DNA from 3 places in the Sporosarcina beigongshangi genome. Region 3 is predicted to be linked to each of the others. Evidence: predicted binding sites of a transcription regulator. Region 3 holds the regulator's gene; each other region holds the start of a gene.
The links. The regulator CtsR, encoded in region 3, represses protease genes until heat stress. The targets are predictions, from matches to a motif close to ATGGTCAATAAAGGTCAAACA.

Region 1 (7,955 bases), on a different contig from region 3:
ACGCTTCAGCGAAGGAAGCTGCGATTACATTTGCCTGTAAGCCGATATCGTCTCCGACACCGCCTCGCGCGGCGATAAAAAACTGATCCGTTGTGTCACTAAATTTTTCGATATGCGAGGGAATCGCTGCAATTGTACTCCCACCAGTAACGGCTACAATTTTGCCTTCTCCAATTTTGGAGCTGAATTGTTTCGCCGCCTCCATGCCTAACAAACTTTTTGCAGTAGAGTCACTGTCCATATCACAATTACCAGAAACAACCTTGACAGAGCGAATGCCTAAAAACTCCGTTAGCTTTTTAGCAAGCGATGCGCGACCCGACCAGTCTTCCATAACAGACTCAAGCGTTTGTAACACTGTGTTACCTTCAACTGTAATCGAGGCACCTTCTTTTGCCACATGAATAAGATTCTGAGCCCGTAGAATATCCATCATCGTTCGTGTTTCTCGTTCTGAAAGACCAGCAATCTGACCAAGTGGACGCCTTCCGATTGGACCCGACATTTTGATGAACTTCAATATTCGGTATCTTTGCTGCATAAGCTCCATCATTTCAGGTACGAGTTGCCTTTGCGCTTCCATCATAGTGTTCAATTGTTCCTCCTTTCAGTCACAAGGACATATGTCGTCCCATAGAACTGAAAAATGTCCCACGTAGAACAAAAAAATATTTACAACCTAATTGTATACTATCTTCTGTCACTAATCAACAATAACGTTTTGTTTTCAAAATCAATTACGCCCGGAGGCTTTCTCTGAATTCGGCGGGCATTTGGGCATCCCCTAAATAGGGGAACAAAACCGCATTCATTCCGCCACCTACAAAGGTAGTTTCTTTCTGCTGAATTCAAAATAAACCAACGACGTCTATATAACCAATTGCACCATACAATAATACTGAGTCGTCTTTCTCAATAACTGGAATCATTAGCATATATTTTTCATGACTCACATCGTCCATTTCAATATTAATTTCGTCCCACGTAAGTGGAAAATCCTCCTGCGCTAGTTTCATCATTGCTTTTGCTTCCTCACAAAGATGGCAGTTTGGTTTTGTGTAAAATGTGACATGCATTGGAAACACCTCTAGAAATTTAATATACTTTTAGTATAGATGAAGAATGTGTGGTGTGCACAAGATACTGCTTCATATAAAGTGAACTTAGTGATTCCATTGAAGTCGCTGCGGTGCTAGGTAGCGATGGTTAAGTTTTGAAATTAAAAAAGCCGACCCATAAGCAGATCGGCTTCATTATAATTATTTTACTTCCTTCATATCACTGCGTGCGATAATATGGTCAATTAAACCGTATTCCTTTGCACGTTCTGCAGTCATAAAGTTATCGCGATCAGTATCTTTTGCAAGTACTTCAATCGACTGTCCTGTACGCTCTGCAAGAATGCCATTTAGTTTTTCACGTAGGAAAAGAATACGCTTTGCAGCAATTTCGATTTCTGTCGCTTGACCTTGTGCGCCGCCAAGTGGTTGGTGAATCATCACTTCTGCATTTGGAAGGGCATAGCGTTTCCCTTTCGTACCCGCTGCAAGAAGGAATGCCCCCATTGAAGCTGCCATACCGATACAAATTGTTTGAACATCCGGCTTGATGAACTGCATTGTATCATAAATTGCCATACCAGCTGTGATACTTCCACCTGGGCTATTAATGTAAATTGAAATATCCTTTTCTGGATCTTCAGCTTCAAGGAAAAGAAGCTGCGCAACGATAGAATTTGAAACGTTGTCGTCAATTCCACTACCAAGCATAATAATTCTGTCTTTCAATAGGCGGGAATAAATATCATAAGCCCGCTCCCCACGACTCGTCTGTTCAATTACTGTAGGTATTAGATTCATTCCATTTCCTCCTTCAAGGTGGATAGTGTTTTCAGTCTGTTGAAACATAGATGTGCTTCAACTGTAATTTTATCATACATAGTATGGTCAACGAAGGTCAAATATAACGCTTCTAAAATAACTATTGCATTCGGCTGACTGCATTAGTATAATGGAATTTGTCTGCTACAAGGCAGTTTATGCATATTGAGTCCTCGTGGTGCAATGGATAGCACGCAAGCCTCCGAAGCTTGAAATGTGGGTTCGACTCCCGCCGAGGGCATTCTCACCCGTCATTGTGTACGTACGCAATGACGGGTATTTTATTGTTTACAAAAGTATTATTCATTTGTAGCTGGGAGTGAATAAGTTAGATTTCCGTCTTTGTTGGACACTTTGCCGAAATGGTTGCACACTCTTTCACTTTCGTTGGACACTCCCCCCAATTGGTTGCACACTTCGACGATTTCGTTGCACACTCCACCCTTTGTTGCACACTTTGACGAAATGGTTGCACATTTGCTCACTTTGGTTGCACACTCCGCCCTTTGTTGGACACTTTGACAAAATGGTTGTACACTCTCCCACTTTGGTTGGACACTCCACCCAATTGGTTGCATACTTCGACGATTTCGTTGCACATTTGCTCACCTTGGTTGCACACTTTGACTAAATGGATGCACAGTTGCTCACTTTGGTTGCACACTCCTTCAAATGGCTGCACTTCCCAAAATAAAAAACCGTCTCCAACTATCGTATGACGATAAGAAAACGGCTGGGATGGTTATTTATTTTTCATTTTCAACAAGGACCGAAAGTGTACTTAGTGCCTGTTCCTCGTCAATGCCTTCAGCAATGAGTGTGACAGATGTGCCGCGCGCGATTGCGAGGCTCATAATCCCCATAATACTTTTCGCATTAACTTGACGATTCTCTTTCCTCAAAAATACATCCGCTGTAAAACGGTTTGCCTCCTGGACAAAAAGTGCTGCTTGCCTTGCTTGTAATCCTGATTTCAACTTTACTTCCACTGTTTGTTCTGCCATGTATTCCCCAACTCCTATCTATTTGTCAGCTTCCAATGCCCCCGTTACGGAGATTTTCTGCAATTTCCTCTATTTTTCTTAAACGATGGTTCACGCCTGACTTACTTACCGCCCCGCCTGAAACCAATTCGCCAAGTTCTTTTAATGTAATATCCTGATTGTCCACACGTAGTCTCGCGATTTCTTGTAATCTATCTGGCAATTGCCCTAATCCTATTGTGCTCTCGATAAATTTTATGTTTTCAACCTGGCGCTGGGCAGCCCCAATTGTTTTATTCAAATTTGCGGTTTCACAGTTCACAAGCCTGTTTACGCTGTTGCGCATATCACGGATAATCCGTACATCCTCGAATTTCATCAACGAGACATGCGCGCCGACGATGCTTAGAAAGTCCGATATTTTCTCTGCTTCCTTCAAATAGGCAATATAACCTTTTTTGCGCTCAATCGTTTTACCGTTGAGCTGATATTTATTCATCAATTCTACGAGCGCTTCGCTATGTTCCTTGTAAATCGAAAAGATTTCAAGATGATAAGAGGATGTCTCGGGATTATTCACCGAACCACCCGCAAGAAAAGCACCTCTTAAATAAGCACGCTGACAGCATTTCTTTTTTACGATTTCGGGTGATATTTCATTTTTAAATTGAAATGTTCCCGTTAAAATGAGTAGATCTTCCAGAAGCGGCTTAGCACCATCCCGTATTCTACAAATATATACGTTGTTTTTTTTCAAACGCATTTTTTTCCGAACAAGTAATTCTACTTTATAGGGATACAAGCGTTTTAAATTTGAATACAAACGCCTTGCAATCGCAGCATTTTCAGTTTGCACATCTAGGCTTAGTTGTTTATTTGAAAAGGACAGTGCGCCATTCATTCTAATGAAAGCCGCAACCTCCGCCTTTATACAACAATCATCTGCCTCAATCTGCGTCATTTCTTTCTTTGTCTCTGAAGCAAAAGACATGATTTTTCAAGTCCCCTTTCCCGGCGACGATCACGTCTAATCCGTTTTTATAGCACTATCTATATAATCCATGAGCAAATTTGCAACTTTTTCAGAATCATGCATCACATTTTTGCCATTCACCAATGCCATATTTTTCACAATGACATCAGGGACAAGTCGTTGAATGTTCTCCAAATCATTAATAACAGACCACGGTGGCTCCGTTTGCTCCTTCTTGCCTAACAGCGCTGCAATATCGGCACCATTCAATAATACCGCATCGAGGAATGCTTCACCTGCGTGATCATATAATGCCTGGACATGCTCTGATGCCGTATAACGATACGTTTCTCCTGCTTGTGTTGTTAAATTACCAATATATATTTTTTTTGCCTTACATGCTAGAACAGCCTCACGAATCGCTGGAACGAGTATTGTCGGTAAAATGCTTGTGTACAAACTACCTGGACCAAAAACAAGTAAGTCCGCTCCCATAATTGTATCGACCGTTTCGGGAAGTGGCTCAGCTTCTTGGGGTGACATATACACTTTGCGGATTTTCCGACCATATACCGGAATTTTAGACTCTCCTGTTACAATTGTGCCATCTTCCAATTCAGCATGCAATGTAATCCGTTGATTGGCAGCCGGTAACACTTTTCCTTTAATATTCAGCACGCGACTCATTTGCTCGATAGCACGTGCGAAATCACCTGTAATATCCGTCATCGCAGCAAGCATTAAATTACCTAGTGAATGCCCTTTCAAATCCTCCGAAGACGAAAAACGGTATTGAAACATCCTTTCAATAAGGGGTTCAACATCTGAAAGCGCTGCCATGACCTGACGGATATCACCCGGTGGGGGAATATCATATTCGTCAAGAAGTCTACCCGAGCTTCCTCCATCATCCGCTACAGACACAACTGCCGTCAAGTCAATATGATGACTTTTTAAACCGCGCAATAACGTAGACAATCCGGTTCCGCCACCGAAGGCAACTACTTTTTTCAATTTACCGGATCGAGACATGATGTCATTCCTTTCTCTTTTCAATATCTCGATGCGTTATGAGCGTCCGGTATTCATCCTTAAATCTCGCTCCGAAAAATTCGGCTAGCGTGACTGAGCGATGCTGCCCTCCCGTACAACCGAATGCGACGACAACTTGTGATTTGCCTTCATTTTTATACTGCGGAATTAAAAACTTAAACAAATCGGATAACTTTTCAATGAGGATTTGTGTATCGCTCCACTTCAGCACATAGTCGTACACATCCTTATCAAGTCCCGTCTGCACCTTTAACTCCTGAATATAAAAAGGATTCGGTAGAAAGCGTATATCGAACACGACGTCAGCATCTATCGGCATACCATGCTTAAAGCCGAATGAAATGAAGTTTACAGTAAAGCCAGCGCCTTCTTTTGTAGAAAATTCGGCCATAATTTTTTCGCGCAATGCCCTTGGCTTCAAGCCCGACGTTTGATAAATAGAGCGAGCCCTACCTTTCAATTCTGTTAGCAAAAGGCGTTCTTTGCGAATTCCCTCTAGTGGTAATCCCCCCTCCGCTAAAGGATGCGAGCGTCTCGTTTCTTTATAGCGCCGAACGAGCGTCTCATCATCTGCATCGAGGAATAAAATACGAGAAGACACACCTTCCATCCGAAGCAAATCATCGAGCGCACCAATGAGCGAATCGAAAAGGTCCCCGCCCCGCGTATCCATAACGGCCGCGATGCGTCTCATACGATTTTCCGACTTCATCATAAGGTCAAGGAACATGACTAATAATTCAGGAGGCAAATTATCTATACAATAAAACCCAAGATCTTCAAAGCTTTGCATCGCTACTGTCTTACCTGCACCTGACATGCCTGTAATAATGACAATTTCCACATCGCTATTTGGTGTTTCTATTTCCGTCATAGTCCATCACCTTCCTTTGATCGCTGAATTTCTTCCTTCAACAATTTAAAGTCTTCCGTGTAAAAAAAAGTACCATACTGGATGCCCTTTTGCGTGACGGCAAACAATAAATTTGTTCGATCTCCTTCTGCCATTGGAAGGGTTTGTAAGCTTTCAACAGGATGCCATTCAAGCACCCCTTCTGTTGTCGTTTCAAATGGAATTCCAATTAGATCACGTGCCATAAATGTATAGAGCATCCACTCATCTAAAACGCGCTGTCCAGCATCATCCATAATAACCATTGTGTAAACGCCCTTTAAATGTGGTTCAACAGCTTCGGTACCCGTTTCTTCTAAAAACTCCCGCACTGCCGCTTCATACACCGACTCGCCAGGGTCCATTTTTCCTCCGGGCGCTACATACCAATCGCGACGTGGTTTTTTTAATAATAATACTTGACCGTCTTTCACAACGACTAAGTTTGCGATTTTTTGCATTTGTCCATCCTCACCTTTTTAAGCGCATGCATTTAGTATACAATGAATTGAAGATAAACAAAACGAAAAAGGAGGCCACCCACTAGGATATTCTAGTAGATGGCCTTTTTTGTAAGTAGCTATATCAAAAGGGGGGTCAATTGATACTACTAGTATACCTCTAAGATGTTGCATTCCTGTTACAAGCATATTAAGGTTACGTTAAAATATGCCAAATCGATCAATTATGCTTTAGCGCCTAGCTTTTCCATCAATTCTTCGACATATTTTTGAACGGCTTGTGCAGCAATACTGCCGTCACCTGTTGCTGTCACTACTTGGCGCAATAATTTCTCACGCACATCGCCAGCCGCATAAATTCCTGGTACAGACGTTTCCATAATGTCGTTCGTCTTGACATAGCCGTTTTCATCAAGAATTCCTAATTTTTCAAAAGGAGCTGTTAATGGATCCATTCCAATATAGACGAACACGCCATCTGTCTCAAATTCCTTTTCTGAACCATCAATCGTTGAAACAAGCGTAACAGAGCCAACCTTACCGTCTTTGTCGTTCACTTGTTTAACCGTTGAATTCCACACAAAGTCAATCTTGTCGTTCGCAAACGCACGATCTTGAAGAATCTTTTGTGCACGCAACTCATCGCGACGGTGAACAATCGTTACTTTGTCTGCAAAGCGTGTTAAATACGATCCCTCTTCAACAGCAGAGTCACCGCCACCGATAACGACAAGCTCTTTTTTGCGGAAGAATGCACCGTCACAAACCGCGCAATAACTTACACCACGGCCAGTCAAATCATTCTCACCTGGAATACCCATTTTTCGATATTCCGCACCTGTTGTAATAATAATGGCACGCGCTTTATATTCTTTGCCACCCGCAACAATCGTTTTAAAGCTTTCGCCATCAATTACGTCTGTCACATCGCCATATGCATATTCAGCACCGAACTTCTTCGCGTGCTCAAACATTTTTGTAGATAAATCCGGACCTAAAATCGTTTCAAATCCAGGATAGTTTTCGATTTCCTCCGTGTTAGCCATTTGACCACCTGGTATTCCGCGTTCCAGCATCAACGTCGATAAATTCCCACGAGATGTATAGACAGCGGCTGTCATGCCGGCAGGTCCCGCACCAATAATAATGACATCATAGATTTTTTCGGTTGTCATATAAATTTCCTCCTTGAATCAATTACACCTCGGTGTAATTTGAATGAACAGAAAGTTTGTATCTCACACTCATTCAAATTAACTCTTACCAAATCGTATAAGATTGGCTAACACCATTCAACTTTTCTGCTTGGCATGAAAAGCGAATGGCGCCTTTACACAAGGAATGCAGTCTAAGTCCGCCGCATCCTGTGAGCCTCGGAGCATCAGAAACCCTTTGCTAGACACAAGTAGTCAATTACGCATCAAAATGTGGCAGAAATTCGATCAATTCCTCCACATACTTCGTTAATGTTGGAACGGATATACCAAACTCGCGTGCAATTGCCGTTTTCGTAACGCCTGAATAACGCGATGATTGGAACATATAATCAGCTGCAGCTGCAAGTGCAGATGGATTACGGAACAAATAAGAACGGCTTAGCCCCGTTTCACAAAGTGTAAACCACATTTGAAAAAGATGTGTCGCTTGTTTATCCAACGGTCGGTATTTCGAATAAAGCAAATCCGTCGTTTCAAGTGCTCTTAAAAACGATTT
Region 2 (7,955 bases), on a different contig from region 3:
AGAGTATATGCAGCCTATGGAGGGGTCTTTATTGTCCTCGCGGTGTTATGGGGATGGGGAATTGATAAAAAAGCACCTGATGTCTACGATTGGATAGGTGCTGCCATTTGTCTAGTAGGCGTTTCAGTTATTCTTTTTGCACCGCGGCACTAGCATCGTTCTTCATTATCCTTAAAAATGCGAGTCAGTTAAGGAGGGGAAAAGCATGTATGAACAAAAAACAAAGGAAACGGAAAAGGATGTTATCGAATTTATCGAAAATGTAGATAGCCCCAAAAAACGTGAAGATGCTTACAAATTACTCAATTTGTTTAATGAAGCAACAGGCTTTGAAGCAAAAATGTGGGGGCCAAGCATCATTGGATTTGGATCGTATCATTATGTCTATAAAACAGGCCATGAAGGGGATGCGCCGTTAGTCGGTTTTTCTCCACGCAAAGCTAAAATTAGTTTGTATTTTGCGCCGGGTGATACGGAACGTGAAGCGCTGCTAGCTAGATTTGGCAAGCATACAACTGGAAAAGCATGTGTGTATATTAACAAAGTAGACGATATCGATTCGGAAGTACTAAAGGAATTAATTACACAATCCGTTTCGTTCCTACAAAAACAATATCCTGCTAATGGGTGAAACAAAAAATAAGAGGCATCTCGTGAGTCAGAATTGACTTGCGGGATGCCTCTTATTTAGCGTCATTTCGCTTCTGCACTACGCGGTGTTAATAAGCTAGTCGATTTCAATCGATTTCGAACGGCAATACCAGCCCATGCTGCCAAAGCTGCTTTTAGTATTCCCGTGATAAGGAAAGGTGCAAATCCACCCGTAAATGCCGCTGTCCACGATAGATTAGCAATTATTTTTAACCATACCGTTCCAAAGATTAAGGCAACAAACATTCCGATGATGTTTGCAATCAAGGCATGTTTAATTGTGAAGCTTGTCTTCTCAAGATAATAGCCGATGATAAATGCAGTGGGGATAAATCCAATTAAATAACCTCCCGTAGGACCGAAGAGAATCCCTAAGCCACCCGTCATTTGTGCAAATACCGGTATACCGATAGCGCCCATACATAAATAAATGAGAATAGATAAAGTCCCGTATCGTGCGCCTAATATCGTTGCGGCAAGTCCAATTGCTAACGTTTGTCCAGTAATCGGAACGAGGGGTAGTGGAATTGTGACTTGTGCCAAAACCCCAATAATAGCCGCAAAAAGGGCGGATGTAATCATCATTTGTAATTTGAAGCGCGATTCTAGCATGGTATGGAGCCTCCTTTTGTTTGGTTAACTATTAAGTTTTTATAGTTTACTCATTTATTGTAGTACAACTGATTTATGTTAGTCAACTTATTTTTTATTAAGTTGACACAAATTCATCTGGTGGTGTGCTGGAAGAACAGATGTGAAGTTTTCCGCTATTCCTGATATTAAGGGGAGCATTTTTTAATTCCTATAGCAGAGATCAAGATGTTAGGCGCTACCCTGCTTATGAGAAATTATCTGGAGCGTATTAATTCTATCCTTAAGTACGATGTTTAATTTTTGCGTCAAGTGACAAACTATAACAACGTTGAAAAGGAGAGTAGATTATTATCGATGCAAGAAAAAAAGCACTGAAAGTCTTAGAAGAAAGCTTAGTTGGTGTGATGGCAACCATTCAACAGAACAAACCCCACACACGGTACATGACGTTTTTCAATGATGGCTTTACACTTTACACCGCAACATCGAAGCAAACGCAAAAAGTAGATGAACTCGAGGCAAATCCACATACACACATATTAATTGGCTATGATGGAAGAGGTTTGGGAGATGAATTTTTAGAAATTGAAGGAACCGTCACTATTTCAGACGATGAAAGAGCAAAGAAGAAAATTTGGAATGAGCATTTGGAACACTGGTTTAGTGGTCCAGAGGATGCAAACCTTGCCATTTTGAAAGTAACGCCTAACGCAATTCGTTTGATGAACAAAAAGGGTGAAGAACCAACAACGATTGAGTTATGAGGTGAGAGTACCGGTATTCGAAACCGGTACTCTTATTTTTATGTTTTTTTTAGAGAGTGACACATTTGCAATTGAGTCAGTCATATAAATTGCTTCAGAAGTAATTAACTCTTTGGATGGAATGCACGGAAAAACATTTACATGATGATGAACAGGGAATGCGTGAATTATTGGACTGTCTATTTTAGGACAACTACATATTTTAGACGAATTGTTTGAACAAGTATATGTTCCAGCAGCTGTTTATTAGGAAATAGTTCATTTGGATACGTTGCTAAATATCGGTTTGCATATTACTAAGAAGCTATACCAGCTGGCCCGGTTCAATCTAATGAGTTGTAGGTAGCCATCATATGTAGAAAAGCTCAGCCTTAGCAGATGGGGCTGAGCTTTTTGTTTACAATCGTTTAAAACTATGAAATTTCGATTTCCAATAGCTGTTGTCTAAGCTTGTTACTTGTGATTTTTTGCCTCCAGCATGGACGAACTTATTATTGCCAATGTAAATACCGACATGCGAAATGCCTTTACGATATGTATTTTGGAAAAACACCAAGTCACCAGGCTTAGGGGAGGTCACTTTCTTCGTTTGTGCAAATTGGCTAAGTGTGGTGCGCGAGATATTTTTTCCGGATTTTTTGTAAGCATATTGTATAAATCCACTACAGTCAAACCCCCTAACCGTCGTCCCACCGAATACGTAAGGTATACCTATTAGCTTCATCGCTTGATCAACAACTTTTGGGGAAGCGGTAGCTGTTGTTTTCTTTTCAGTTGTCGATTTACTATTTTTCGCGGATGTTTGTAAAACTTGTTTTGGATAGAGTATGTCTGATGATAAGTTATTCCATTTTTTTAAATCAGATACGGACACATTGTTTGATTTTGAAATAATCCAGAGCGACTCTCCAGTTTTGACCGTATGTGTACTTGCTTCTGTGTCAGTCGCTGTGATTCCGAAAGCTAAAGAGCCTGCCAAGATTAGTGAACATGTTAATTTTTTCATTATGTATTTCAACCGCCTTTTCTATGAATCATTGATTAGTCAATGACTATATATCTAATAGTAGGGTACTACCTAAATGAGTTCAACAGCAGTTCGATTACAAGTTCATTACACATTCGTAAAATTAACGGGATATTTTGGAGTCATATCCATAGTTGTGAAGGATTTGATGAATAGATAATAAAATGTTGCCATTTCGTAACAATCAATAAGGAAAATTAATATTATAAAAAATAGCGAAGTGGCAAGAGTCTACTGATAAACCAACCGTTAGGAGTGTCTATATGCCGGCAATTACAGGCAGTGACTATATCAAACGAATCGATGAGCTGCAAACAAATGTCTGGGTAGATGGGCAACCCGTGACAGGAAAGATTTCCAAGCATCCTGCCTTCAAGGGAATTATTAAAAGCCAAGCTGCCCTATACGATTTACAGCATGCCGCTGCAAACATGACGTATCCATCCCCGACATCAGGACTGCAAGTAGGCATGTCATATTTACAACCATCAACTATAGAGGATTTAGTGAAAAGGCGGGCGATGGTCCAGCAGTGGGCGCTGTCGAACAACGGCATGATGGGTAGAAGTCCTGATTATATGAATACCGTGGTAATGGCGCTCGCCTCATCTGTGGATTTATTGAAGGGAAAAGAGAACTGCTTTCCTGAAAACATTGTGTCGTTTTATGAATATGCGCGCGAAAATGATCTGTCTATGACCCATACGTTCATCGACCCGCAAGTCAATCGAACGCAATTCTATTTCGAAGATGAAAGGGAGCCGATTGCTGCCAAGGTAGTAGAACGAAATGAGGCGGGACTCGTCATTAAGGGGGCACGATTACTTGCAACTCAGGGCGGGATTACTGACGAAATTGTCGTCATTGCAACAGGTGGCGTGAATGATGCCGCCAATGGTTTCGCCTTTGCAATCCCCAGTAACACCGCGGGGCTCAAATTCGTCTGTAGAGAATCATTTGTCGGAGGTGACTCGACATTTAACTATCCATTGAGTTCGCACTATGAGGAAATGGATTCGATCGTTGTATTCGATAATGTCTTAGTACCTTGGGAGCGCGTGTTTTATTATGACAACATCGCAGTGGCTAACAGTTTTATGACTTGTAGCTCGTATCAACCGTTTGCATTGCATCAGGTCGTTTCCAGACAAATTGTGAAAACAGAATTTGTGTTAGGCGTTGTCCAATCCATCATCGAGACTATTAATATCGGCGAATACCAGCATGTGCAAGAGAAGGTGACTGAAATCATCGTCGCGCTGGAAACGATGAAGGCGTTGGTCATTAAATCGGAAGTCGAAGCCGAGCTAGACGAATGGGGATGGATGCGTCCTGATCGAACAACGCTCCTAATCGCCATCAACTATTTTCCACGTGTCTACCCACGATTCACCGAAATCATTCAGCAGCTAGGTGCTAGCGGGTTGATGTCGATTCCAACAGAGAATGCCTTTCAGTCCAGTGTTCGGGAGGATTTAGACCAGTATTTGCAATCAAAAGCTAATAATGCTGAGGACAGGGTAAGGATTTTCCGTTTGGCATGGGATTTGACGATGAGTGCATTTGGGACGCGCGAGACGCTGTATGAGCGGTTTTTCTTTGGTGATCCGGTCAAGTTAGCGGGGCAGCTGTGCCATGATTATGATAGGGAGTTGTTTGTGGGGCGGGTGATGGGGGTCTTGGGAATATAGAGGAATAGGGCTGTCCATAAAGTCAATGAAAATTGATTTTATAGAAAGCCCTTTTACGTTTACGAATAAATGGCAGGCTACACTCAAAACGAAGCAAGTTACTTGAAAGTCAAAATAGGTCAGTATATACTACAATCAAAGGTTAAATATAGTCAAAGTCAATTAAAGATAGCAAAAGGGAGGAAATAGATATGCAATGTCAACATTGTGGTCAAAACGAAGCAACGATGAGTTTGAGATTTCAAGTGAATCACCAAGGCATGCAACTCAACTTATGTCACGGATGCTTTCAGGATATTCAAGGTCAATTGACTGCTGGGAAAATGCCGTCATTTAACAACGAGGCACAGCATTTTTCTCAAGCAAATGGTGGTCAACAGGCGAGAACACAAACGAGACAAGCACAAGATAATCAAGGCACTGGCCTATTAGATCAGTTGGGCAAAAATCTTTCAAATGAAGCCAAAGATGGACAGATTGACCCAGTTATCGGACGTGACCAAGAAGTGAAGCGTGTCATTGAAACGTTAAATCGAAGAAATAAAAATAACCCAGTCCTCATCGGAGAGCCTGGGGTTGGTAAAACAGCTATTGCTGAAGGACTTGCAGTGAAAATCCACGAAGGCGATGTCCCTGTGAAATTGATGAACAAACAAGTGTATTTATTAGATGTCGCTTCACTCGTAACGAATACGGGTATTCGAGGGCAGTTTGAAGAACGGATGAAACAATTGATTGAAGAACTTCAGACACGGAAAGATGTCATTTTATTCGTCGATGAAATTCACTTACTCGTTGGGGCAGGCACTGCAGAAGGTTCAAAAATGGATGCCGGAAATCTTTTGAAGCCAGCTTTAGCGCGTGGCGGCCTACAATTGATTGGTGCAACGACGTTGAAAGAATACCGTCAAATTGAAAAAGATGCTGCGCTCGAGCGCCGCTTCCAACCGATTATTGTGAAGGAGCCGTCCGCGGAAGATACGATTCTCATCCTAAATGGCATTAAGGACCGTTATGAAGAATTCCACGGTGTGCACTATCCGGATGAAGCGGTAGAAGCTTTTGTCAATTTATCACAACGGTATATCCAAGATCGGTTTTTACCTGACAAAGCAATTGATTTGATGGATGAAGTCGGTGCCCGTTTAAATCTTGCACAGACATCAGCCGATTCAGAGTCCATCGGAGTACGTCTCAATGAAGTGATTCAACAAAAAGAGCAGGCGGCGGAAAAGGAAGACTATGAAAAGGCGGCAAATTTGCGTTATGAGGAAATTCAATTACGAAAAAAATTAGAAGAGGCAAAACAAAGTGGAGACCTAGAACATGGGGAAGTGACTGTTGCAGACATCGAGTTAATTGTAGAAGAGAAAACTGGAATCCCTGTGACAAAACTACAAGCAGCAGAACAAGCGAAAATGAAAGGTATTGCGGATAGCCTTGGCAAAAAGGTCATTGGTCAAGCAGAAGCGGTCGATAAAATTGCAAAAGCCATTCGCCGTAGCCGCGCTGGGCTCAAAGCGAAAGACCGTCCGATTGGGTCATTCCTATTTGTTGGTCCAACAGGTGTCGGTAAAACTGAAATTACGAAAGTGCTCGCGGAAGAGTTATTCGGGTCACGTGATGCGTTAATTCGTCTCGATATGAGTGAATATATGGAGAAACACGCGGTATCCAAAATTATCGGTTCGCCTCCAGGCTATGTTGGGCATGAGGAAGCCGGTCAATTGACAGAACAGGTTCGCCGCAATCCGTATTCGATTTTACTGCTCGATGAAATTGAAAAAGCGCACCCGGATGTTCAAAATATGTTCCTGCAAATTATGGAGGATGGTCGTTTAACTGATTCGCACGGTCGCACCGTCAGCTTCAAAGATTCGGTCATCATCATGACAAGTAACGCCGGAACGGGCGACAAAAAAGTCAGCGTTGGGTTCAATCAAACTGTACATGAATCCGTCTCGATGCTCGAAACACTAGGGAATTATTTCAAACCTGAATTCCTCAACCGTTTCGATGCAATTGTCGCTTTCAATGAACTGACAGAAGAAAATCTACTTGAAATCGTTGACTTAATGTTAGTAGATTTGCAAGCAACCATTGAAGAAAATGATATCGACATAACAATTTCAGCAGATGCAAAACGTGCATTGGTCAAACTAGGTTACGACAAACGCTTCGGTGCAAGACCGCTGCGCAGAGTGATTCAAGACAAAATTGAAGATCCATTAACGGATTTAATATTGGAAGAAGAACAGATTGAAAAAGTTCACGTAGATGTTGTGGCTGAAGAGATTGTTGTAAGCATAGTCTAATGTAATTTGGCACCCCTGGAAATGAATTCAGGGGTGTTAACTGCGTCTATATTCAATAAATATAGCCCGTATTCACATCATACTAGGTGAATTTTTGGAAATGCCACAAAGTCTCCATATGTAAGCGTTTTGAATTTGAATAAATTGTGAAATGATTCACATAGCACATTTCGATGATGAAAAATAGAGTACACTAGATATAACAACAAATATGGAAATCGAAAAGGAGAATGCACTATGTGGGTAGTCACAGTATTTGAACAAAAATTTGTCCGAATCTTCGAGTTTACTGATCAAACAGAAGCAAAACAAGCCCTCGCACGTTTCCAAAAAAATGCTCGACTTTCTTTTGTAGCGTAAAATCAAATTTCATGAAAAATCCCTTTCCGAGTATGACTGGAAAGGGATTTTTCGGTTTTTAAATTATTCACTAAGAGATCATTTTCTTTCAGTTGATAGATGTCTAATGTTTGAACGGGTGTTCGTATTATGATATTATTAATGTAATAGTCTAAAAACTTTCTGAGGGAGGTTGTAAAATGGTTGTTGAATGGGTCAGGGAAGAAAAAATACAGTATGATGAAAATTTGGTAGACCAGGACGGTTTGTGGAAAAAAGTAATTGGGGAGTTATTTGAAGACTTTTTACTATTTTTTGCTCCAGAATTGTACGCACAGGTTGATTTTAATGTCGAGCCAGATTTTTTAGACAAGGAATTGTTCCAAGAAGTCTTAGATAAGAAAAAAGGCAGACGTTTTGCGGATCGGTTGGCAAAAGTTCGTTTAAAAGACGGAAAAGAGCAATGGATTCTTGTCCATATTGAAGTACAAAGTAAAAAAGAAACAGATTTTCCTGAACGAATGTTTCAATATTTTTATCGCATCTATGATCGCCATCAAGAGAAAATTGTCGC
Region 3 (7,955 bases):
GGACAGACTATCCCATTCACTTATTATTTTTCCGCTGTAACTTGCTTTTTCTTTTTATCGGTAACGGTCTTGACGGTAAATTCTCCGTCCTCCACATCGACGAGCACTTTTCCACCTGTCAAAACTGTCCCTTTAAGAAGTTCCTCAGACAATCGATCTTCGACGTGCTTTTGAAGGGCGCGACGCAATGGACGAGCACCGTACTCTGGGTCATACCCGGCATCCACAATTTTCAGTTTCGCCTCATCTGTTAACACAAGTTCAATATCTTGCTCTCCGAGACGTTTCGTCAATTCGTTAGACATCAGTGTAACAATTTCACGTAAATGCTCTTTTTCAAGTGAGTGGAATACAATCATTTCATCTACACGGTTTAAGAACTCCGGTCGGAATGCCTTCTTCAACTCACCAAGCATCGTTTCTTTCATACCTTCATAATCGCGTCCTGGCTCCTGTAAATTAAAGCCGACGTAACGATTTTTCTTCAATGCCTGCGCACCTACGTTGGATGTCATAATGACAACCGTGTTGCGGAAATCGACTGTACGACCTTTTGAATCTGTCAAACGACCGTCTTCCAATACTTGTAACAGAATATTGAAGACATCTGGGTGCGCCTTTTCAATCTCATCGAGTAAGACAACAGAGTACGGTTTGCGACGAACTTTTTCCGTCAGCTGTCCTCCCTCATCATAGCCGACATAGCCCGGAGGCGAACCAACAAGGCGTGACGTAGAGTGTTTTTCCATGTACTCAGACATGTCGACACGAATCATCGCATCTTCGTCCCCAAACATGACTTCTGCAAGCGCTCTTGCTAATTCCGTTTTCCCGACACCTGTAGGCCCTAGGAAAATGAACGACCCAATTGGACGTTTCGGATCTTTCAATCCAGCACGCGCTCGACGTATTGCCCGGGAAATAGCCGTCACTGCTTCCGCTTGACCAATGACACGCTCGTGTAGCACTTCTTCCATATTGAGCAATTTCGCCGTTTCTGTTTCGGCGATTTTCGAGACCGGAATACCCGTCCACATCGCCACTACTTCGGCGATTTCGTTGACCGTTACTTCCGATTCTGTTTGCCCTTGTTTTTCTTTCCAAGCTGTTTTCGTCGTCTCAAGCTCTTCTTTCATCTTCTGTTCCTTATCACGGAAAGAAGCAGCCTTTTCGAATTCCTGACTTTGGACAGCCGCATTTTTTTCAGAACGAATGGCTTCCAATTTCAATTCAAGTTCCTTCAAATTAGGCGGTGTTGTATAGGAACGAAGACGTACTTTTGAGCCTGCTTCGTCAATCAAATCAATGGCCTTATCCGGAAGGAAACGGTCAGAAATATAACGATCCGACATTTTCGCTGCTGCTTCGACCGCAGCATCCGTAATTTTCACACGGTGATGCGCTTCGTACCGGTCGCGCAATCCGTAAATAATTTGGATGGTCTCATCGACAGTTGGCTCGTCGACTTGAATCGGCTGAAAACGTCTTTCAAGTGCGGCATCCTTCTCGATATATTTACGATATTCGTCAAGTGTTGTAGCACCAATACATTGCAATTCACCACGTGCGAGAGAAGGTTTCAAAATATTAGATGCATCAATTGCTCCTTCAGCTCCACCTGCACCGATTAGTGTATGCAACTCATCGATAAACAGAATAATATTACCCGCTTGTCGAATCTCTTCCATCACTTTTTTCATGCGATCTTCAAACTCACCACGATATTTCGTTCCAGCAACTACAGTTCCCATATCAAGTGTCATGACTCGCTTGTCACGAAGAATTTCCGGCACTTCATTATTCACGACTTGTTGTGCGAGCCCTTCTGCTATCGCCGTTTTCCCTACACCTGGTTCACCGATAAGCACAGGATTGTTTTTTGTACGACGTGCCAGCACTTCAATCACACGTGTAATTTCCGTGCTACGTCCGATGACGGGATCGAGCGTACCTTCGCGTGCAATTTCTGTTAAATCGCGTGCAAGACTGTCCAATGTGGGTGTTGATGCTGAATTTGCAACACCTTGACTGCCCGCCGAGCTATCATTGCTACCGAGCAGCTGTAGCACCTGTTGACGCGCTTTGTTCAAGCTGACTCCTGCATTGTTTAAGACACGCGCTGCAACCCCTTCACCTTCACGAATGAGGGCGAGTAAAATATGCTCCGTACCGATATAGGAATGCCCTAGCTTGCGTGACTCATCTACCGATAATTCAATGACCTTTTTAGCCCTCGGCGTATAATGAACGATTGGACCGACTTCCTTTGACCCTGCACCGACAAGTTTTTCCACACCTTGCTCGATCGTTTCAAAGCTAACATCTATCGCTTCAAGCGCTTTTGCGGCAATGCCCCCGCCCTCACGAATCAGTCCAAGTAAAATATGTTCTGTTCCGATGGATTCGTGTTTCATCCGAATCGCCTCTTCTTGGGCAAGTTGCAACACTTTTTGTGCGCGCTGTGTAAATCGATTAAACATCATATTCAGTCCTCTCCTTCTCTTTATATAATCAATCAAAGTTCTCATTTATAAGAGGGGATGAAATGTATCCTCTTTTATAGGTATTCAACCGGACATACGAGAACTCCTTTATTCTCCAAATCGACTTTGACCATCTTTGACTTAACTTTACTAAAGTGAAATAAAATGCGCAAAGTACCTGCTCATTCTTCCTTACTTTTTTCTGCCGAAGCCGATACACGCTCGGCATGGAGTCGTTCACGAAATAGTTTCGCTCTAAATATATCCCGTTCTTCCTGTGATAATTCCACATCGGCATATTGCTGTAAAAATCCTGTTTGCATAAAAATCAGTAGTTCATTCAAAATGGACATGTCTATATCTTCAATAATACCAATATCGATGCCCAATCGAACATCTGACAAACAGCGCGCTGCCTCGCCCGACGGCAATAGACGAGCATAGCTAATTGTACCGAGCGAACGGAAAACCCTGTTTTCGAGTGCAATTCGTGATTTCGCCAATAGCAATTCACGTGAATTCCGTTCGTGGGCGATTAAACGCGATGTAATATTGCCTAAATCGACAAGGATTTCCTGCTCCGTTTTTCCAAGTGTCGTCTGATTCGACACTTGATATACGTTGCCAGGTGCCTCGCTGCCTTCACCATAGCTCCCTCGAACGACCATACCGAGTCTCGAAATAGCTGGGATAATACGATCAATTTGCTTAGTCATCGTGAGAGCTGGCAAATGCATCATGACAGAAGCCCGCATACCCGTTCCTGTATTCGATGGGCAACTTGTTAAATAGCCAAAGTCCTCATCAAACGCATATGGCAATTCTTTTTCTAGGTGATCATCTACGCGGTTCGCCTGATTATAGGCGTCCTCGAGCTGAAGCCCCGGGTAGATACATTGGATGCGAATATGATCCTCTTCATTGACCATGACGCTAATGGTTTCATCCTGCGATAGAATGACTGCCCCTTGACGATCTGGATTAGCCAAATGCGGGCTAATTAAATGCTTCTCAACAAGTACTTGACGCTCAAGTGCCGGAAGATCCGCCATTTTCGTATAGGTATACGAACTTTCATCCGAATCGAGCAGGACACCAGCAACAGCCTTATCGACAGCCATTGCATCCTCCTCTTTAAATGCAATCGGAAAATGATAACCCGTTAGGTTGCGAGCTAAACGAATCCGCGTTGACATAACAATGTCAGAATGCTCGCCATGAGCCGTCATCCAACCCGTCACCGCATTGCGCATGAACTTTTCAATCGACATCGCTCGTTTCACCTCCATTGGCAAGGTGTTGCTTTAGTGTATTCGCCTCATCACGTAAAGCTGCCGCTTCTTCAAAATGCTCCGCCTCGACAGCTGCTTGCATTTTCACGCGAATCTCTTCGATTTTCTTTTTAACCGCATACAATTTATTGAATGACACTGGAATTTTCCCTACATGAGTTGAATGACCATTGTGAAGCTTTCTTAATACATGCGGTAATTTGCCACGGAATGTGTCGTAACATGTTGCACAACCAAATTTGCCGATTTCGAGAAACTTTTGGAATGTTAAGCCACATGATGGGCATTCAAGTCCGATTTGTGAACTATCACGCGCTTGCTGCTGTGCTTGAAATGGGTCCGTCCCGCTAAACCAATGTGACAGAAATTGTTGAATGGACAATGGTTCCTGGTTTGGGTCGAAGTGGAATGCCTGTGTTTGGAAAGCACATTTATCACATAAATGACGCTCCACCAAACCGGCTACACTTTCCTGCGTAATAATGACGGAGGCTGGTCGTTCCTTACAATTTTCACATATCACACAATCACCTCATTGTAGTTAAATTGGCATTCAATCTAGTTGCTCATAAATAAGCGTTACGAGCATCGCCTGTAAAATGCGAGCCCGAAGAATATCACGTTCTGGAAGCGGCTGATAGAGTGTTGCACGATCGACTGCGGCTAAAATAAGCCTCGATTCACGCTCCGATATGACATCCTCCTCCATCAACCGATAAACAATATCTTCAGCCATTGTAAAGGAGACTCCCGTTCGAATTCCTTCTAAAATATGTTCAATCAATTCTTTACGCGAATTGGTCTGCACTCGAAAAATCCGAATATATCCACCGCCACCGCGCTTCGATTCAACCGCGTACCCACGTTCAACCGTAAAACGGGTTTTAATCACATAATTGATTTGAGAAGGAACGCATTGGAATTTCTCTGCAACTTCGCTGCGCTTAATGACAATTGCACCTTTCTGTTCTTCTTCGATTATGGCCTTTAAATAACCTTCTATAATGTCAGAAATATTTCGCATGTCCTCACCTCTTTCATCCGGGTGATAAGCCGTTGACTTTGACTATCTTTGACTTAATTGTACATGACGCACCGATTAATCTGCAATTGAAAAGCACTATACTTCAGCAGTATCGGCGTGAATAAGTGACATTTAATCATCCAATTAAAAACAGAGCACAAGAGAAATTCCCCTGTACTCCGTTACATACTATTTCATACTGCTATTTGTCAATGCTTTCACTGGTAAGAATAACTCACCTGTCTCTATATACGTAATCGCCAATTGATCGCCCTCTTGGATATAAATAGCAAGTGGCACTGTTTCAGACGACACGCTAAAGTTCCGTCCATCGGCAGCCAAAAACGACACTACCGTAAAGTCACCGACACGCTCCTTGAAAACACGTACGACAGTCACCGACGCTTGTGCCTCTTCAGCGCCCGAACTACCATCGACAGTACTTCCTCCGCGTTGAAGTGCCGTTTTATACAATTTCAGCGCTTCGTTCGGAGTATTTCCATACACCGATATTTCCGGATTCGCAGCAGATACGATGAAGTAATTTTGCAAGAAGCCATTCGAATCGAGCACCGGCGTTAACCAACTCGCTTCCCCGTAAAAGTTGTACAGTACAGGCATTTCACCAGACCATTTCTTTTCGATAAATTTCTTTTCAATAATTTGAAGAGCACCTTGCGAATCCATGTAGGACTCTTCCAGATTGCCCGTGTAATACGTCGCTTCACCCGTCCGACCATCCGTTAAGGCATAACCAAGCATCGAATCGACACCCTCTTTCGGACTTGTAAAATCAGTGAAATAATACATATGACCATTTTCGTCGAAAATTGGACTCACATTCGCTTCCGTTCCTTCATCCGAAGGCAGTTTCACATCTTTTTTCCCGAATACCGAGTTCCAGAATCCATGAATGTAGTTACCAAAATAACTGTTTTGCAGGCTAACCGCCTCAGGAGAAACTGCACCGTCAATAAATGCTGGTACATCCACAAGTGCATATTGCTTCATATCACCTGTTGCCGGATCCGCTACAACTACCCCTTGTACATCAAAGCCGTCACGTGCTGAAATAAAGTTCCCGTATGTGCGAATATAATGCGGTTTCCCCTCATCATCAATTTCCAGCTGGACATCCCCGTAGAAAATAAGATGTGGCATTTCCATCCGCATATGACGCTCTACTTGCTTATGGAAATAGGACGACGGCGTATAAGCCATTTCAGCCTTCACGAATTTCGGATTGTCTGCCGAATCAGTCGCACTCATCGTGAAATAGCCTGGTGTCGTTTTCCCAGTCCACCATTTGAAAAGACCCGAAAATTCAACAGGTGCGATGTAGACAAAATCCTCGCCTACTTTTTGAATTTGCAGATTACCAAGTTCATAATAACTCGTATTCGGCACTTGGCCGAACGCTTTTTTCATCTTATTGCGCGCAAACTTCGGCGGTACGCTTGCCGGTGTTTTTGTTTCATCAAACGCTTTGATTTCTACCTGCTGATCCATTTCAACTGCCTTATATTTTTCATTGGCATTGAATAATGGCGCGCTCAGAATATAGACGCCAAACGCTAAAGCCCCTAAAAATAAAACGATCTTCAGTTTGCGATCTTTACTCCCCGCAACAACCGCACCTAATAAAGTCACTACGAGCAACGGCCCCCATAAAGACGTCCAGTTGCGATCCATATTGGTTAGATAATAAAAGACAAACACGATGATTGTGCTTAACACAGCAGTGCTTGCCATTGCCGCAACCTTGTTAAACGGGACAGCCACTTTCGTCTCCTTTGTGTTCAACACAAACGGGACAATAATTAAACTAGACACAACCCCTGTAATGATTGAGAAGATAAGTAAATTAACCATCTAAAACACTCTTTTCTATTACTAAGATTTTTTCCATAGCTTTTATACGTTTAAACGATGGAATCGTTTCACTTTTTATGAAATTGATTCGTGTTTATATGAAAAAACGCTAGCAAAATTCGCTAGCGATTTCTTGTCATTTATTCTTTTCTTCGTCTTTTGGAAATAAAAAATAAGTTAAAATCCCACTGACAGCCATCGCACCTAACGTAATATAAATGCGAGACATAGGTGGAACACCTTGGTGACTTTTATTCAACATCATAATACTAACTGTCCCAACAATCATCATGATCGGAATAATATATGTAAAAGCTCTCAACTCGTTCACCTTCTGTTTATCATATTATCTCCATCTTACCACAGAATTTCTAGCATTCTGCAAAGGACGACTTGACGGAAGCAAATTATAACGTTATGATGATTTCAATTATTCGATCAATACTTCATTGACGAAAAAGTTTACTACAACTGCATACTATATTCTTATCAAGAGAAGCAGAGGGAACTGGCCCTATGAAGCTTCAGCAACCTGCCGAAAGGACTGGTGCTAATTCCAGTGGGATCTATCCATGATCCTGAAGATGAGAAGGGACACCTACGTATACTCGTAAAGCCTTCTTTTGAAGGCTTTTTTTATTTTCTTAAAAGCTACAAAATACTTGACGGAAAGAAAGAGAGTGATTTGCGATGCCGAAACATCCTATTGAAGAACAACTACAGAAAAGAATACTCATTATGGATGGCGCGATGGGGACCATGCTACAAAACGCCAACCTTTCTCCCGAGGATTTCGGCGGCGAAGAATACGATGGCTGTAATGAGTATTTAAATATTGTAAAACCCGATGTCCTAGATCGCATTCATCGTGAATATTTAGAGGCTGGGGCAGATATTATTTCGACGAATACATTTGGTGGTACGCCAATCGTTTTGGATGACTATGATTTAGGTGAACAAGCACATGATATTAACTTCCATGCTGCACAGCTTGCTAAAAAGTGTGCGGAAGACTTTTCTACTCCTGAATGGCCGCGTTTCGTTGCAGGTGCAATGGGACCAACGACAAAAACATTATCTGTTACAGGAGGAGCTACATTTGATGGTTTAACCAATGACTTTTACATACAAGCAAAAGCATTGATTGAAGGTGGCTGCGATTTGCTATTGATGGAAACGAGCCAGGATATGCTGAATGTCAAAGCTGGCACACTCGGTATAAAGCGTGCATTTGAAGAAACAGGGAAAGAATTGCCCGTGATGATTTCCGGGACAATTGAACCT

Region 1: a site for CtsR is predicted at 1,943-1,963, ahead of clpP (ATP-dependent Clp endopeptidase proteolytic subunit ClpP). Genes of this name have one in related genera too.
Region 2: a site for CtsR is predicted at 4,866-4,886, ahead of R2B77_RS07285 (ATP-dependent Clp protease ATP-binding subunit). Genes of this name have one in related genera too.

The regions. Positions count from the first base shown of each region.
Region 1 is NZ_JAWLIR010000032.1:68,903-76,857, reverse strand. Features, by position in the region: gene R2B77_RS14325 (sugar-binding transcriptional regulator) at 1-586, opposite strand, end outside; gene R2B77_RS14320 (glutaredoxin family protein) at 849-1,076, opposite strand; gene clpP (ATP-dependent Clp endopeptidase proteolytic subunit ClpP) at 1,260-1,859, opposite strand; tRNA gene R2B77_RS14310 (tRNA-Arg) at 2,050-2,121, shown strand; gene R2B77_RS14305 (HPr family phosphocarrier protein) at 2,627-2,884, opposite strand; gene whiA (DNA-binding protein WhiA) at 2,910-3,854, opposite strand; gene R2B77_RS14295 (gluconeogenesis factor YvcK family protein) at 3,891-4,868, opposite strand; gene rapZ (RNase adapter RapZ) at 4,873-5,763, opposite strand; gene R2B77_RS14285 (NUDIX hydrolase) at 5,760-6,242, opposite strand; gene trxB (thioredoxin-disulfide reductase) at 6,467-7,417, opposite strand; gene R2B77_RS14275 (tetratricopeptide repeat protein) at 7,656-7,955, opposite strand, start outside.
Region 2 is NZ_JAWLIR010000010.1:26,837-34,791, reverse strand. Features, by position in the region: gene R2B77_RS07315 (YnfA family protein) at 1-153, shown strand, start outside; gene R2B77_RS07310 (DUF1801 domain-containing protein) at 206-631, shown strand; gene R2B77_RS07305 (biotin transporter BioY) at 694-1,263, opposite strand; gene R2B77_RS07300 (pyridoxamine 5'-phosphate oxidase family protein) at 1,596-2,009, shown strand; gene R2B77_RS07295 (C40 family peptidase) at 2,407-3,015, opposite strand; gene hpaB (4-hydroxyphenylacetate 3-monooxygenase, oxygenase component) at 3,300-4,727, shown strand; gene R2B77_RS07285 (ATP-dependent Clp protease ATP-binding subunit) at 4,919-7,042, shown strand; gene R2B77_RS07280 (Rpn family recombination-promoting nuclease/putative transposase) at 7,582-7,955, shown strand, end outside.
Region 3 is NZ_JAWLIR010000031.1:55,010-62,964, forward strand. Features, by position in the region: gene R2B77_RS13710 (ATP-dependent Clp protease ATP-binding subunit) at 24-2,483, opposite strand; gene R2B77_RS13715 (protein arginine kinase) at 2,666-3,754, opposite strand; gene R2B77_RS13720 (UvrB/UvrC motif-containing protein) at 3,744-4,298, opposite strand; gene R2B77_RS13725 (CtsR family transcriptional regulator) at 4,329-4,799, opposite strand; gene R2B77_RS13730 (hypothetical protein) at 4,989-6,671, opposite strand; gene R2B77_RS13735 (hypothetical protein) at 6,808-6,993, opposite strand; SAM riboswitch class I at 7,155-7,262, shown strand; gene metH (methionine synthase) at 7,362-7,955, shown strand, end outside.